DNA from 3 places in the Peribacillus sp. FSL K6-1552 genome. Region 1 is predicted to be linked to each of the others. Evidence: riboswitches for the same ligand, from Rfam matches in the RefSeq annotation. Region 1 holds a riboswitch; each other region holds the start of a gene.
What was found. A riboswitch is a leader RNA that binds a small molecule or an ion and turns the genes downstream of it on or off. The one in region 1 is predicted to bind cyclic di-AMP.
Positions count from the first base shown of each region.

Region 2: another riboswitch for cyclic di-AMP. It lies ahead of NST21_RS05000 (APC family permease); the one in region 1 lies ahead of NST21_RS01425 (cation:dicarboxylate symporter family transporter).
Region 3: another riboswitch for cyclic di-AMP. It lies ahead of NST21_RS23995 (TrkH family potassium uptake protein); the one in region 1 lies ahead of NST21_RS01425 (cation:dicarboxylate symporter family transporter).

Region 1 is NZ_JBBOST010000001.1:282,033-287,294, reverse strand. It holds gene NST21_RS01440 (D-alanine--D-alanine ligase) at 1-91, opposite strand, end outside; gene NST21_RS01435 (hypothetical protein) at 496-1,278, opposite strand; gene NST21_RS01430 (class I SAM-dependent methyltransferase) at 1,522-2,262, shown strand; gene NST21_RS01425 (cation:dicarboxylate symporter family transporter) at 2,325-3,587, opposite strand; cyclic di-AMP (ydaO/yuaA leader) riboswitch at 3,760-3,906, opposite strand; gene NST21_RS01420 (efflux RND transporter periplasmic adaptor subunit) at 4,116-5,262, opposite strand, start outside.
Region 2 is NZ_JBBOST010000001.1:1,035,970-1,041,231, forward strand. It holds gene NST21_RS04975 (GerAB/ArcD/ProY family transporter) at 1-518, shown strand, start outside; partial or broken gene NST21_RS28700 (YjcZ family sporulation protein) at 996-1,109, shown strand; gene NST21_RS04985 (hypothetical protein) at 1,244-1,417, opposite strand; gene NST21_RS04990 (cytochrome P450) at 1,537-2,934, opposite strand; gene NST21_RS04995 (bacitracin ABC transporter ATP-binding protein) at 3,363-3,503, opposite strand; cyclic di-AMP (ydaO/yuaA leader) riboswitch at 3,661-3,803, shown strand; gene NST21_RS05000 (APC family permease) at 3,955-5,262, shown strand, end outside.
Region 3 is NZ_JBBOST010000001.1:5,010,599-5,015,860, forward strand. It holds gene NST21_RS23975 (MFS transporter) at 1-652, opposite strand, end outside; gene NST21_RS23980 (RraA family protein) at 757-1,437, opposite strand; gene NST21_RS23985 (GntR family transcriptional regulator) at 1,671-2,321, shown strand; gene NST21_RS23990 (hypothetical protein) at 2,987-3,187, opposite strand; cyclic di-AMP (ydaO/yuaA leader) riboswitch at 3,510-3,652, shown strand; gene NST21_RS23995 (TrkH family potassium uptake protein) at 3,995-5,262, shown strand, end outside.

The sequences.
Region 1 (5,262 bases):
CGAGAGCTTTAATGACCGCTAAAGCCGTCTGCATAGAAACATCATGCTCCGCAGATTTCCCACCATAAAGCAAACCAAGTTTAGTTTTCATGAGTTATTACCCTCCAATATTCTATTAACCTTGTTCATTGTATCATTTTACACTAAAACGGATAAAGTGAAACTTCTATCATTGGTGGTTTTCCAATGATTACCTTAGTGAGATCGCAGGCTAAATTCGCCACGTCCTGTGGCAACTCCTGCGCTAGCACATCCTGTGCGTCGGAACCAATCGGGCATTTACAGGCTGTTGACCCGAATTTCCCCCTTTTTTATTACCTTTACAGCCTGTTGATGCGGGGAAAAGTGAAACTTCTATCATTGGTGGTTTTCCAATGATAATATAGACCATTAATTACTTTATGCATGGGATAGTAATTTTTACACCTAAAAACCTCATATATATCAAGGGTGCAAAAAATTCCTTCTATGTAACCCCAGTCAACTTTCGAGGGATTATGAGAATGAGTTGCTTTTTATAACACTCTCCCATACTTTTTCCTTTCGATGAAAGGTGATAAAGACATCAGGTTCTTTTATTTTTCTATCAGAAAAGTCGTCATACATCTCATCCATGTTTAAATAATCCCCCACAACCCATGCCGGAACCTCAATCTTAGTCCTTGAGTACTTAACATGCCTGAATGAAAAAATGAGACCCTCTGCCAGAATAGGGGCCAAGGCAGTAATGATATCTATGGGAATAGCAGTTAATTCTTTTTTCTTTCTGATCCTCAACCAATTTCTTTCCACTTTTAACGGCTCCAGCTTCAATGGAATTAGACTCCCTAACATATTATAATATGTCGAAAGAGAACGAAAATAAATTTTATTAAACCAGCCGTCATCCTGAGCAAGATACACGAACTGATTATTCAGTTTACGAAAAAAAGGAGGCTCCAAATGATTTTTCGTATGCCCTAAATATAAAAGTTCCGATATTTCCCTCCCCTCTAATTCATCTAATCCGTCTGCCTCTTCAAAATCGATCCAACAGAAATCCCCATACCCTCGAACATTCTCTTTAAGGAGTTTAGAAATATCTTCAGATGATACGCTTTCAAGCAGAACATTCAAATTATATTCCCCACCATCGAATTGATGTTTCAATAATAAGATGGAATTCAAGGTATATGGCAGTGAGAAGGCAAACTCTTGAAAAGTAAGACCGTTAAAAAGGACAAACCGTTCGGAAGCCTGCATATGCATATATAAAATATCATTACTTTCATTTTTCATAACCTTATCCCCTCCGATCCTTTCAATCATTAGTGTTATTTTATCAAACTTTTTGGATTTCACGAAGGTTATATAATTAAGAATGTAAATCCACACCTGCATTTATGACATCATAGTGAAAGATATATGCCTTTATTTCTTACCATGTAAAAAGTTCAGCCTTTAATTTAAATAAGATAGATCCAAGCTCGACAAAAATAAATAACCATATTATAGTAAAAATAAAGGTTTGGAGGAATGACGATGGATAAAATTGATAAAGGTTTTATCATTAATTCTTTTCATGAAGCCGCTCCCCTTTATGCCGATGCAACGAAAAAGATAGGCCTGTGGCAATCTGAAAAGTATGCATTCGAGAAATATTTTTCCCAAGATGACAAAATCCTTGATATCGGTTGTGGTACAGGAAGAACCACCTTTTCCTTATATAGACAAGGTTTCCATAAGATAACCGGGTTCGACTTAACTCCTGCCATGCTACAAGAAGCCCGGAAAATATCACGTGAAGAAAACCTAGATATACCTTTTATCCTTGGCGACGTCACAGACCTTCCTTTCAATAACTCATCATTCGATAAAGCAATCTTCACCTTTAATGGTTTAATGCAAATCCCTCAACGAAAAAACCGCATTCTAGCTTTAAAAGAAATTAACCGTGTTTTAGTACCTGATGGCATTTTCATTTTTACCACCCATGACCGTGACAAAAATGAAAATTACCTGAATTTTTGGGAGCAGGAAGAAATGATTTGGTGTGAAGGTAAACAGGATGACCGGCTATATGAGTTTGGTGATATTTTCACCTCTGGAAAGACCCTACAAAAAGATACCTTTCTTCATATACCTAATCAACGGGAAGTCTTTGACTGTCTCAATGAAGCAGGTTTTACTGTCCTAGAAAGTTTTTACCGAAGTGAATTATTCCATGAAAGCGATGATGTCATCACTTTCTCATCAGATTGCCGCTTCTGGATTGTTAAATAAGAATTAGTTTTTTAAAATTCACAAAAAAAAACCAGAGTGACATATCACTCTGGTTTTTTATATTAAGAAACTTGTTCTAGTTTTTCATTATTGGCAGGAGGGTTGAATTGACCTTCCCATTTTGAGATAACGATTGCCGCAAGTGAATTACCAATAACGTTTACTACTGTACGGCCCATATCAAGAATACGGTCAATACCAGCAATAAATGCTAAACCTTCAATTGGAATACCAACTGTTCCTAATGTTGCTAAAAGAACTACGAAAGATACACCAGGTACACCTGCAATCCCCTTAGATGTGATCATTAACACTAACATTAGTGTAATTTGTTCATAAGCGCTTAAATCAATCCCATACATTTGAGCGATGAAGATAGCTGCTAACGCTTGATATAATGTAGAACCATCAAGGTTAAATGAGTATCCTGTCGGAATAACAAACGTAGCAATATGTTTCGGGCATCCCGCTTTTTCCATTTTTTCCATGATTCTCGGAAGAACTGCCTCTGAACTTGCTGTCGAGAACGCGAGAATTAATTCTTCTTTAAGAAGCTTAATTAACGTAAAGATATTGAAACCTACAAATTTTGCAATAAGGCCTAAAACGACAATTACAAAGAAAATCATTGTTCCGTATACAGAAAGCGCTAACTTACCTAATGGAATTAAAGATTCCAAACCGAACTTGGAGATGGTCACACCGATAAGTGCGAATACCCCAATAGGAGCAAATTTCATGACCATATTAGTTAAGTAGAACATTCCTTCTGCTGAACCTTGGAAGAAACGGAATACAGGTTTACCTTTTTCACCGATAGCCGCAATACTAAGTCCAAACAAAACAGAGAAGAAAATGATCGCTAGCATATCGCCTTCTACCATAGCTTTAATTGGATTGGATGGTACAATGTGAACAATTGTATCTACAAAAGATTCATGTTGCTTAGTTTCGGCTGTATCAACATAGGTAGAAATATCAGTTTGTTCTAGCTTGTCCATATTTACACCAACACCAGGCTGGATAATATTCGCGGAAACTAGACCAACAACAATCGCTATCATAGTTACCACCACAAAGTATGATATTGATTTAGCTCCAAGTTTACCTACTGATTTTAAATCACCTACACCTGCAACTGCAACGATAAGACTTGACACAATGATTGGTACAACAATCATTTTAATCATTCGTAGGAAAATGTCTCCGAATGGCTGTAAAAAGTTTTGGGCCGTCTCATTACCATAAAAAATGGCACCAACAATAATCCCTAGAATTAAACCAATAAAAATTTGGCTAGCTAAACTTAATTTAAATTTCTTCATTTACTTTCCTCACCTTCCATAAAGTCTTTGATGCAAAAACATTTTGTCTCGGTAAGGGAAACAAGATACTAATAGAAAGAAAGTAATTTTTCTTTTATTGAAAAACTCTATCTTTACGCCGAAAAAAAAGACACTTCATGTGTCGATTTCCTATAGGCGTGAATATTCACACATGTTCCCTTAAAGACGCTGACGAGGTTAGCTGTCGGGTTAGGAATTGGAAACACAAAAGCCCTTTCATTTCTGAATTCACCCCTAGCGAAAAAAATCCGCAAAAATGGGTCCCCCGTTCTTGTAAAAGATTAAGCGAATACTTAATAATAAAATATTATACTAAAAATGTTATTCTGTAAATATTTTTTCTTGTCCCTTTAAGAAAAAACCTTTGCAAATGTCTGAATATTCTGTATTAGTGACCATTTTACCTATAATAACACATTCTCTATTTTGCTTAATTTTGTTATATGGATATATAAATAACAATAAAACTGATTGATATGTCCCCTCTCTTGAATAATGAAAAATGGATTATTTTTCTAACATTCCCAGTAATATATACCTCACTTTTTCCCGAGTGGTGAATTTTTTATAACTAGCAGATTTCACCTTCTCAAACTGAATTGGAGTAACAAAATAAGAATGATTTTTCACAATCCTATTCGGTTCTATTAGGATGACATCACCTACCGCCGGTCCCTTTATGAGTTCTTGCTTTCCTTCTGCTTTAAGCCCTTTTATAATATAGTGTTTATCCACATAGCCTTTTTTAGTCAATTTGTAGACATGCGGCTGTTTTTTATGATGTACTGCCTCTACAGGGATAGAGGGTACACCCGCTTTCTCATTGGTTATTACAGTAAGATTGACTTTTGACCCTACCAACAAAGGTTTAGTTACTTCATCTCCCGGTTCAATCATTGCCTGAAATGGAAATCTGTTATCTTTTTTTAGTGATGGCTCCTCCGCTGGATAAGAATGTATACGACCTATTGTTCCGTTCAACGCCTTTTTTAAATCAGGGGAACTTGCCTTTATAGTCATGCCCACTTCAGCTTTTTTCATCTCCTCTTCGGAGAAATCCCCTTCAATTGCCACATTTGTTGAAACAATGGATATAATGGGATTATTCAGGTTTTTATTGATATTTTTCACAACACCATCAGCCTCACTCGCCGTCTCAACCGCGCCTTTTTGCTCCTCAATTGAACTTAATTGAGCATCCAGCATAACAACCTTTTCTTCCAAGCGGTTTATTTCAAGTTCCAGCTTGTACATTTCTTGCTCAATATTACTTTCAATCAAGTCTGAAGAGGTAGTTGTTATATCAATATTTAAGCTCTTTTCTATCGAATTATCGATTACTGCTTTATTAGAATTACTTGTCAAACTTCCTTGATAAGCTTTCAACTTATCAATGTAATCATTAATCCCCACAATTTCACCCTCAGCGGCAGTTTTTTCCGCTTCTAGATTTCCTTTGAGAGCATCCAGTTCGGGTGTAGTATATTCAAACAACGAAGATCCAGCCGTTACCTCATCTCCCTCTTTTACAAGGAATTTCTGAAAATCATTTTTCTTGGTATCGAAATAGATATCATACTCTTCTACAGGTTTAATTACCCCTTTTGTTTGAAAAGTATCCGTAATTGTATCTTTTTTTACCTTTGTCCAGTTT
Region 2 (5,262 bases), 750 kb from region 1:
AATTGATTACGTTCACGATGATTCTTCCGTATTTGAATAAAAAGAGTCAGGCTGTAAAAGTTGGCCTATCAGCTATTATAATAGGTGGAGTTTCCTTAACCATTAATTCGATTATTCTTTTGTGCGTACTAGGTCCAGATGCCGTATTCCGATCTACTTTTCCTGCTCTTTCAGCAGTCAGTTATATTAATATCGTTGATTTTATTGAAAGATTGGATCCGTTCATCCTTATTCTACTAATCATTTTAGGTTTCATTAAAATATCCATCTTTTTCTTTTGTGCTGTGATTGGGGCAACCGATTTATTTCAAATGAAACCTTCTTCTATATCCATTTATGTGATTGGCGGTGTTATTTTCTTCTCTTCGCTTATGATTGCCCCTAGCTATCAGGCTCATATAGATGAAGGACTCAAAATTGTTCCTTACTTGCTGCATCTACCTTTGTTTATAGGAGTCCCCATTCTATTATTGATTACAGCATATATAAAGCAAAAAATAAAACCAACAGTTTCATGAAGAGGGAGGCTGTTGGTTTTTTATGGCTGTGAAGATACTCAAAAATAGAAAGAAAAAAATGAATGAAAAGAGGAGAAAGTAATCTTCTCCACGAGCGACTGTAAAATATTGTTTAATGTTATAGAGAGATTGGAACATATTCAAACCCTGTAAGTTGTCAATGAACATAATAAGTAAATACGTACCTAATAGAATTAATAAAACTGGAAGCATTTTGGCCATCCTATCACCTTCAATCTTTTCTTAAAGTGCGGTTAATCATCTGAAAATATACAATATATAAGTGAGACTATAAAAAATAAAGCTGATACAAAATAATTTTCATCCTATTCAATATTCAGTGAAGATCATGAAATAACTAATTATAAGACCAAAAAAAGTTAAATTGTATTATTGCTGTCATTTTCCTGACTAGTGCATAAGATGAACTAACCCATTTAAGTTCTTCTATAAAAACAAATAAGGAGATGTTTCTATATGTCAGGTTGTGAGTCAAGTTGTGACGGCGGATTTGGATTTGGTGGAGGTTTCGCCTTTATAGTTGTTTTGTTTATATTGTTAATAATTGTTGGAGCTAGCTTTTGTGGTGGTGGATACGGTGGTGGATACGACGGTGGATATGCCCCGGTTCAAGGATATGGCGGCTACTGCTAAGAAAATAAAAAAAGCCGACCTTAATAGGGTCGGTTTCTTCTATAATTATTAAAAAGAACTGTGAGGCTATTCTATTCACTCTCACATAACGTGGAGAAAGAAAGTGGATGTAGGTAATCGGTGTCCTGCACCTGTTCACTATCCTGTAGAAATTCTAAATAACCGGCAAATACCTGTGAAGCCATCCCTAGATAGTGCATTTCAGTGTGGATGGTACCCATCTTGTGTGAATGAAGCATATACATTTTCATCCCTCCTTTTGTAATTCAGATGTCCACCAAAATAGGTCCGGCTCTTAAAAAGTTAATAACAGGCCTTATCAGCAGGAGGAAAGTTTTGTTCATGTAATACATTTTATATTCATTTAAATGTCAGAAGCTCCAGGTTGGAACCCTTCTTCATTTCTTTCTTCTACTATCATGCGCAATCCACGCTTTGGTCTGAGTGTAAGGGTTGTAATTGGTTTTACTTCATGATGGTCCGGTGCTAGCCTAATTCTATATCGTTGAGCAATACACGCTAGGACAAGCACAGCTTCCATCAATGCAAAATGATTACCAATACAAACTCTTGGTCCCCCGCTAAACGGAAAGTAAGCGTACGTAGGTAAAGTTTTCAAATAGTTGTTTTCAAATCTCTCAGGAATAAAAGAATCTGGATTATCAAAATACTCCGGCTTGTGCTGCATCACATATGGACTTAGCAAAAACATATCGCCTTTTTTAAAATGATGCCCACCTATTTCCACATCCTCCTCCGCTTCCCGTGAAATGATATAGACTGGCGGGTATATGCGAAGTGATTCCCTGATAATATTTTGTGTGTATGTTAATTTCATGAAATCGTCAGGCGTAGGAGTACGGTTGCCTATTACTCTATCTATTTCATTGAAAAGTTTAGTTTCCACTTCTGGATTCTGTGAAAGAAAGTATATGGCCCAGGAAAGCGCATTTGCCGTCGTTTCGTGACCGGCAATGAAGATGGTCATTAGTTCATCGCGTACCTGCTGGTTTGACATACCTAAGCCGTCCTCATCATCTCGAGCCTCCATTAAAATTCCAAGCATATCTTCATGTCTTTCTGCATCTTCCCTACGTTTTTCGATAATGCTATAAATCACTTTATCAAGTCTTTGTATCGCTTTTTTATATTCACGGTTGCTTTTAGTTGGAACCCATAAGGGTAATTGAAGAAGTGTTCTCATCCTTTTGACGGAAATTCTCAAGGCTGCTTCCATCGGTTCTCCGACCACATCATACCCATCTTTGAAATCCATGCTGAACATGGTCTTGCTTATTATCCCCAGGGCGATATTCATCATATCTTTCGTAATAATCCGTTCTTTCTCATTTTCCCAAGTTGAAATATAGTCCATTGTTATATCAATCATATCCTGGGCATAATTGCTAATATGGGACCTTTTGAAGGAGGGTTGAATAAGCCTTCTCTGGCGCCTGTGAACGTCTTTTTCGCTTGTAAGAAGTCCTTCATCACCAACGAGTGGTTTTATAGCATTGCTGTCCTTAGATTTGACGAAGGATTTTTGTTTCGTTACAAGTATCTGCTTTATTAGATCCGGATTTGAAATGAGGTAAACATTTTGGAAAGGTCCAAAACGGAATTTTGCAACGTCTCCATATTCTTTTGATAAACGGGTAAGAAAGCCAAGTACATCTTTTTGAAACTCCTTTGTATGGCCAGAAATTAGTTTTCCATTTGGGACCATTGGAGAATCATATAAAACTTCATCAGTATCACTCAATGTTGTTTTTCTCCTTTCGGTAATAATAATTTCTTGTAATCATTCTATGAGAATAAGCTATATTGGTTTGGACAAGTTGTTAAAAGAAAGAGCACATAATTTTTAATTAGTTAATCATAATGAATGAATGAATATATGAGTCCTAAAGGGTGAGGGGAGATTACTAGATTTCCATTCTTACTCAACTAAAAATAAAGTTTTCTTTATAAGTTGAGTATAGAAAATAACAAATCGTGAGAGGTATTTTGAGCTGATAAGAAACCACAAAGAGGAGAGAAGTACTAATGGTAGTTCCTAATTTACTGGTTATAAACAGGTGAGGAATTAAAGGTGTCTAGTGTAAAAAACTCTGGGTGGGAGAAATCCAGAGTTTTCTTGGGGAGATATTCAGAAAGGAATTTCCTTTTGTTAATAAATGAGAGAAGTATTCAGCTTCTTTCTTCCCTATTTCTATTATGGTGCTGATCATTTTTTTCCTTTGCAGGACCACCATATTGTTCGTTAATTTCTTTAGCCACTTGATCTAAAAACTCATCAGATATGATTGGGTTATCAGTTTTTTGGGGCATGTATTCTGTTCTCTCCTTTCTTGGTACTAATGTGTCTTAATCACTAATGAAGTATTTGTTAACAACATAACCTCTCTAAGAAAAAATTATTCTTATTGTTTGCAAAATTTTCATTTACTTTTCCGAATCACGGGAGTATGATAATCAACAGTTTCATATTTCTAAATCGCTGAAACCTTATGGTACGGGGGAACCGTTATTAGGATTGTTTTCAATCCAAGGGGTGAATCCTTTCTAGGTAGGGCTACTCAAAGGTCCGAATCCGACAGCTAACCTCGTAAGCGTTATATGAGAAGGAAGGTGGAGCTTGTGAGACAAAAAAATGATGTCTGCAGGTCTATTTAACTATGACTTGTGGGCATTTTTCTATTTTATTCTTGTTTTTTTCGTGAAGTTTTTTTCATATAACTGGGCAAAATAAACTTAATTTGAAAAATGGCGGTGATTCTTAGTGTTATCTTCTATAAAGAGGTTCTTAATAGGTCGGCCTCTAAAATCTACTGCATTAGGTGACCAAAAGCTTAACAAAACAAAAGCTTTGGCCATATTATCTTCTGATGCTTTGTCTTCCGTTGCATATGGCCCGGAACAAATTTTAATTGTTTTAATTACAGTGGGTGCCGCAGCATTTTGGTATTCCATTCCTATCGCCATTGGTGTATTGATTCTGTTAATGGCTTTAATTTTGTCCTATAGACAAATTATCTTTGCTTATCCTCATGGCGGGGGAGCATACGTGGTTTCAAAAAACAATTTGGGTGTGAATCCTGGGTTGATAGCTGGAGGATCTTTGTTAGTCGACTATATCCTAACTGTGGCTGTAAGTGTTTCTGCGGGTACAGATGCCATCACATCTGCTTTTCCCAGCCTACATTCATATAATGTGATTATTGCTATAATTTTTGTAATTCTTCTTACCATCCTTAACCTAAGAGGGGTAACAGAGTCGGCTTCCGTATTAGCCTATCCAGTGTATCTATTCGTTTTAGCGTTATTCATTCTGATTGGTGTAGGTGTATACAAAATTTTGACTGGTGAAGTTTCCCCTGACTTACATGCATCAATCGGAACACCAGTAGCAGGGATCAGTTTATTTATACTTCTAAGAGCTTTTGCATCAGGTAGCTCTGCATTAACAGGAGTTGAAGCGATTTCCAATGCGATTCCAAACTTTAAAAATCCAGCGCCTAATAATGCTGCAAAAACATTAATAGCTATGGGTTCTTTACTTGCTGTGTTATTTACGGGTATTGTATTCTTAGCCTATTATTTAAGCATTGTTCCTAGCGCAGAGGTAACTGTTGTTTCACAAATTGCTGAAGAGATATTTGGACGCAATTTTATGTATTACTTTATCCAAGGTACGACAGCATTAATATTAATACTTGCTGCCAACACTGGCTATTCTGCTTTCCCTTTGCTTGCGGTAAATCTTGCAAAGGATAAATTCATACCTAGGGCGTTTACAATTAGAGGAGACCGATTAGGATATTCCAATGGAATTATCATACTAGGACTTGCATCAATCATCTTAATAATTGCATTTGGAGGACATACAGAAAATCTTATTCCCCTTTATGCGGTAGGGGTATTTATTCCATTTACGTTGTCCCAGACCGGGATGATTGTTAAATGGATTCGCGAAAAGCCAAAAGGATGGATGATGAAGTTAACCATTAATTCAATTGGTGCCCTTATTAGCTTTATCGTCACGATGATATTCTTTTTAACAAAATTTACTCAGGTTTGGCCTGTTTTG
Region 3 (5,262 bases), 4.7 Mb from region 1:
TTTCTTTTTCAGAAATCCAAGGATGAAGTTCTGGTTTATCACGCCCTACGATATACCAAATTAATCCAATCCCAATGCCGAGAATAGCGAAACTATAGAAAACGCCTTGCCATCCAAAAAGCAGCAAGATAGCCACTGAAACTCCTGGTGCTATAACAGGTCCGAAGAAAGAACCAGCTAATAATGCACTTGCTGCTCGTCCCTTTTCATGTTTTTGGAACCAGTATGAATTGAAGACAGCGTTGGCTGGATACATTGGACCCTCTCCAACTCCAAATAAAAACCTTACAATGCATAATACAACGTAAGACGTAGAGGCCGCTGTAAGTGCTGTAAATGCAGACCACCAAGTAATCGCTATTATAATGATCTTCCTTGACCCGAATTTTTCTGCTAGCATCCCACCTGGAATTTGAGCAATGCAATATCCTGCGTAAAAGAGGGAAGACAAAAGTCCAAATTCAACTTTGTTCATATTTAGAGCATCCATCATCGGTTTAGCGACAACAGATAGATTGGCTCGGTCCATGTACGCTATCAAACCTATAATAAAAAAGATCAAACCCATTCCCCAACGTAATCCAATTTTTCTTTCCTTGCCTGGAGATTCGGCGATTAATTCTACCTGTTTTTCGATTTTCCCTTGTTTCATCTTTTTATCCACTTCCTTTATAAGAATTGATAACTGAAAAAAGTATAAAACAGGATTATGTTGGGAGCCTAGGTGAGAAGAAATAAGTATTTTTAGTAAATCGATTAACTCTGATTATTATTTAACATATTTTCCCAAAGAGGATCGAAACGACGAAGGTATTTTTCAACACCTAACTCTTGCAACTCTTGACGTCGTTTTTCATCTTCTTCTTCTTCCTTTTTGCCGATTTCAATAAAACTTAATGTTTCTTCTTGTGGAACAACTAACAGGCCATCATTACTTCCAACAATAATATCCCCAGGGTTAATGATGCATCCTGAAATGGATACCGGTACGTTTACGTCGCCATCAATACTATAGACTTTGGTAGTTAAAGGTGAAATTGCGTAAGAAAACACGGTGAATTGCAAGTTGTTAATTATTTTCGTGTCGGTAACTGGCCCGTTAATGATCGCCGCAATGGCTCCTTTTTCCATTGCAACTCTTGTCGTAATTTCTCCCCAACATGCAAAACGCTCTTCTTCGTTCATATCAATCACAACTACGTCACCAGGCTGTACTAAATCCAGTGCCTTATAAACTAATAGACCGTCATTTGGAGGGATTCGGACCGTCACTGCCGGACCAGCAAATGTGTTTTCAATCGGGAATAAAGGCTTGATTTTCTTAGTACTGATTAATTGGAAATTCAAATGATGCCCATAATCACTTGGTGAAATATTTCCCAATTGCTTTACTTCTTCAAGTTTTGGTCTTCGAGTTATAGAATTTACCGTTATCATTACATTCATCCTTTCCATGTAAACGCTATCATATCAATTACTTATACCTCTCACGACTTGTTGTATTCATGTTGTATATTATATGTATACAACAGATAAACTCATTAGTCAATCTATTCTGAATTTAAATGCGTGATTTATATGTTAGACTATAGTAAGTTAAAGAAATTAATTGTTGATTACTTTTTATATACTATTATGTAGTATTAATACTTTTTAAAAGGATAGATAAAATGAGCATACACCAACCCAAACGACTATTTTTAAAAGATCGAGCTTATGAGATGATTAAGAAACTACTTATGAACGGAGAGTTATCGCCAGGAGAATTTGTTAAAGAGGGGGATCTTAGTGAACTGTTAGAAATGAGCAGGACTCCTATTCGGTCAGCCCTTCAGCGTTTAGAACACGATGGATTGGTACGCATCCATCCAAAGCAAGGTATCTATATATGTGATATTTCTGTAAAACAAGTTAATGAAGTGTATGAAATACGAATTGCACTTGAAACATTTGCGTTACGTAAGCTTTCACAAAGTATTGAAAAACACCAAGTCGAAGAACTATATGACATCTTAAATCAGCAATACGAGTATATAAAAAATGAGGATTCCTATTCAGCACTTGAATACGATATGAGGTTCCATCTTAGAATAATGGAATTTAATAAAAATGAACAAATGTTAGAGATGTTTAAAAGCATTAGAGAAAAACTGAAATTTTATGGAAAAGAAGTATTAAAGAAAAAAATAGATCGCCTAAAGCAAACATATGATGAACACGTATTAATTGTAGAGGCCCTGGAAAAAGGCAACATGGAAGAAGTAGTTCGACATATTGAAGAACACTTACAATATGGCAGAAAAACTCTCCTGGATTCATGAACAGTACTGCAAAAGTGTTGAGTGATGCTAGTCTAAAAAATCCCCAAAAAGGACTGACTTCTTCTGTCATTCTCTAACAAGACAACAACACTATTTACAATTTGAAGTTGTTTATCAAAAATATTACTGTAAGTAACTCATTACTCTGCAAAGTAATATTCAAAAAGTCCACACCTATAATAGGTGTGGACTTTTTTGAATAATACTGACATATACTCTAACTTCCTCATATATTGCATTACATTTTCATGGTAAGTTTGCATAAACCAACTATCCGAACGAATGCAGAAATATCCTTTGATCCATATGATATAAGGCATAACTTTTTCCTCATCGGTTTTCGGTCTTCCAGGATTTTTCACTCGTTTCCTTTAGAGCCATTTTCGAAAACACTTTCTATTACATCAAACTCTTTTAAGCTTTTTTGAATATTTCCATCCCAATATTTAATATACACACAAAAAAACTCATTCAATATAAATGAGTTTGAAAATATAACGCAATATGGATGTTAAGTTTCAGATTGCCTGATTAACGCAGGAATTTAAATAGTTGAAATACTGCAAAAGGACATAATGAGTGAATTATTATTCAATATGCTTGACCCTCTACTATCTTTTAATGTTCAATTATTCGCATGATCCAGTTAATAAGGACCTATGGATTCAGATGATATTACCTTTGAAAAAAAAATTTATCAATGGATTCTTTTTCTTATCTGTTATCCTTAACTCATTCATTATTATTTGATCCTCATGATCGGCTATCCATTTCCTTAGTGCATCTTTATCCTGGCATTGAGTTAAATACGTCTGTCCACCTTTACCTGTAGCGTTAACAACATATCTATTAAACGTCTTCTCCATACTTGCCCGCCTTTTTTATATAATGTATTAAAATTTCAAAATACGAATGCAATGAACTTTGAGATTTTCTGTATCTAATTCCAAAAGGAAATACCATATATATATATTAGAAACATAGATTCGCAATGACATATGCTTCATGAAAAGATGTATAAAATTTTCAAATTTATCGAACCTATCATAATGTCCCAACTAATTTTTGTCAATAAGTTTTTAATATGTAAAAAAAACGTAAATTTTCTGTTTTGTTCTAGCAATATTTTTTTACAATTTAGGGGTTTACAACTAGTAAATGATGGGAGTAGAATACGTTTATCAATTTAATGCATTTCGGCCTAAACTCAAGTAAATTGAGTACGGAGGAACCAATCATTTGGGGTTAATTCTGCCTTGCAGAAAGGATGAGATCAGCTCTTTCGCCATCCTACCCGTCAGCTAACTTCGTCGGCTAAAGCGAAGGAGGTCATAAGACCGCCTATTTCAGGGGCTTTTTTGTTTGCTTTTTTGTGACAAAATAGCAGCCAGATGTTATGTAGGTCTTTTTATTATGCTTTAAAAAAGGATTTTCCAAAGAGAATTACCTAAGCTTGATTAAGGATAATGAATACCTTTTTCACAAATAAAAGGGCTTGTGCAGAATGGACGCATGTATAGCAAAAGGAACTTGGTCTATTGATTGTTTATCTAGATGGATGACGAATGGAATGCAGTACGAGCGAAATACTAACCCTATCACTGGATAATGGTTAGTTATCTGTGGATATATTACGTTTGTTAGTAGGTTGCTAATTCATTAACAGGGTAAGGATGATCAATTTGATAAAAGCAAAAGATTTGTTAGATCCGCCAAAAATTCTTGTACTTGGCTTTGCCTTCCTGATACTTGTTGGAGCCTATTTATTAACCCTGCCGATTTCCACTGAAAATGGGAATGGTCTTTCTTTTCTAAATGCTTTATTTACCTCAACCTCTGCTACATGTGTAACAGGGCTTGTCGTAGTAGATACGGGAACCACTTTTACAACATTTGGAGAGTTGGTCATTTTATCACTCATTCAAATAGGCGGCTTGGGGTTTATGTCATTTGCGACGCTTTTCTTTTTCTTATTAGGCAAAAGAATTTCTTTAAAAGGCCGGCTAATCTTGCAGGAGTCTTTAAATAATTTATCTATGGCAGGTGTAGTTAAGTTAGTAAAAAGGATTTTAATTTACACTGCCATTATTGAAATTTCAGGTGCCGTTATACTATCGATTCGCTTTTCTTTTGACATGCCAATAGGCAGAGCAATCTATTACGGCCTTTTTCATTCGATTTCCAATTTCAATAATGCGGGCTTTGACTTAATGGGAGGGTTTAGGAGCTTGACTCCTTATGCATCAGATCCTTTCGTAACCCTTACAGTCGCTTCCCTGATCACATTAGGCGGAATAGGATTTATCGTGATGAATGAAATTTACGAATACCGTGATACCCATCGTTTGTCTGTACATACGAAGGTTGTACTGATGGCTAGCTTAATCCTTACAATTGGAGGGGCCATTTTAATCTTTATATTTGAATTTGGAAATGCCAAAACATTGCAGCCTTTATCTTTCATGGGGAAAACGTTGGCTTCTTTGTTTCAATCCGTTACTCCGAGGACAGCAGGTTCTAATACATTGAATATCCCTGATTTAACACAACCCACATTGCTGCTGATCATTTTCTTGATGTTTGTTGGGGCTTCACCGGGATCGACTGGCGGTGGGATTAAAACCACCACATTAGCGACGCTGATTGGAACGGTTTGGTCACAGATTAAAGGAAAAGAAGATGTGGTATTGTTTCGGCACCGCATTGTGAATGAAACGATATTTAAAGCATTATCCGTTACCTCTATCGGGATATTTATCGTTTCAACCATCACCATTCTGCTGACTATTACAGAAACCGGAAGTGATTTCTTGACGGTTTTATTTGAAGCCACTTCAGCATTTGCTACCGTGGGTCTCTCAATGGGATTAACCCCTGAATTATCCCCCATTGGTCGGATGCTCATAATTTTCACAATGTTTGCGGGCCGGGTTGGACCTTT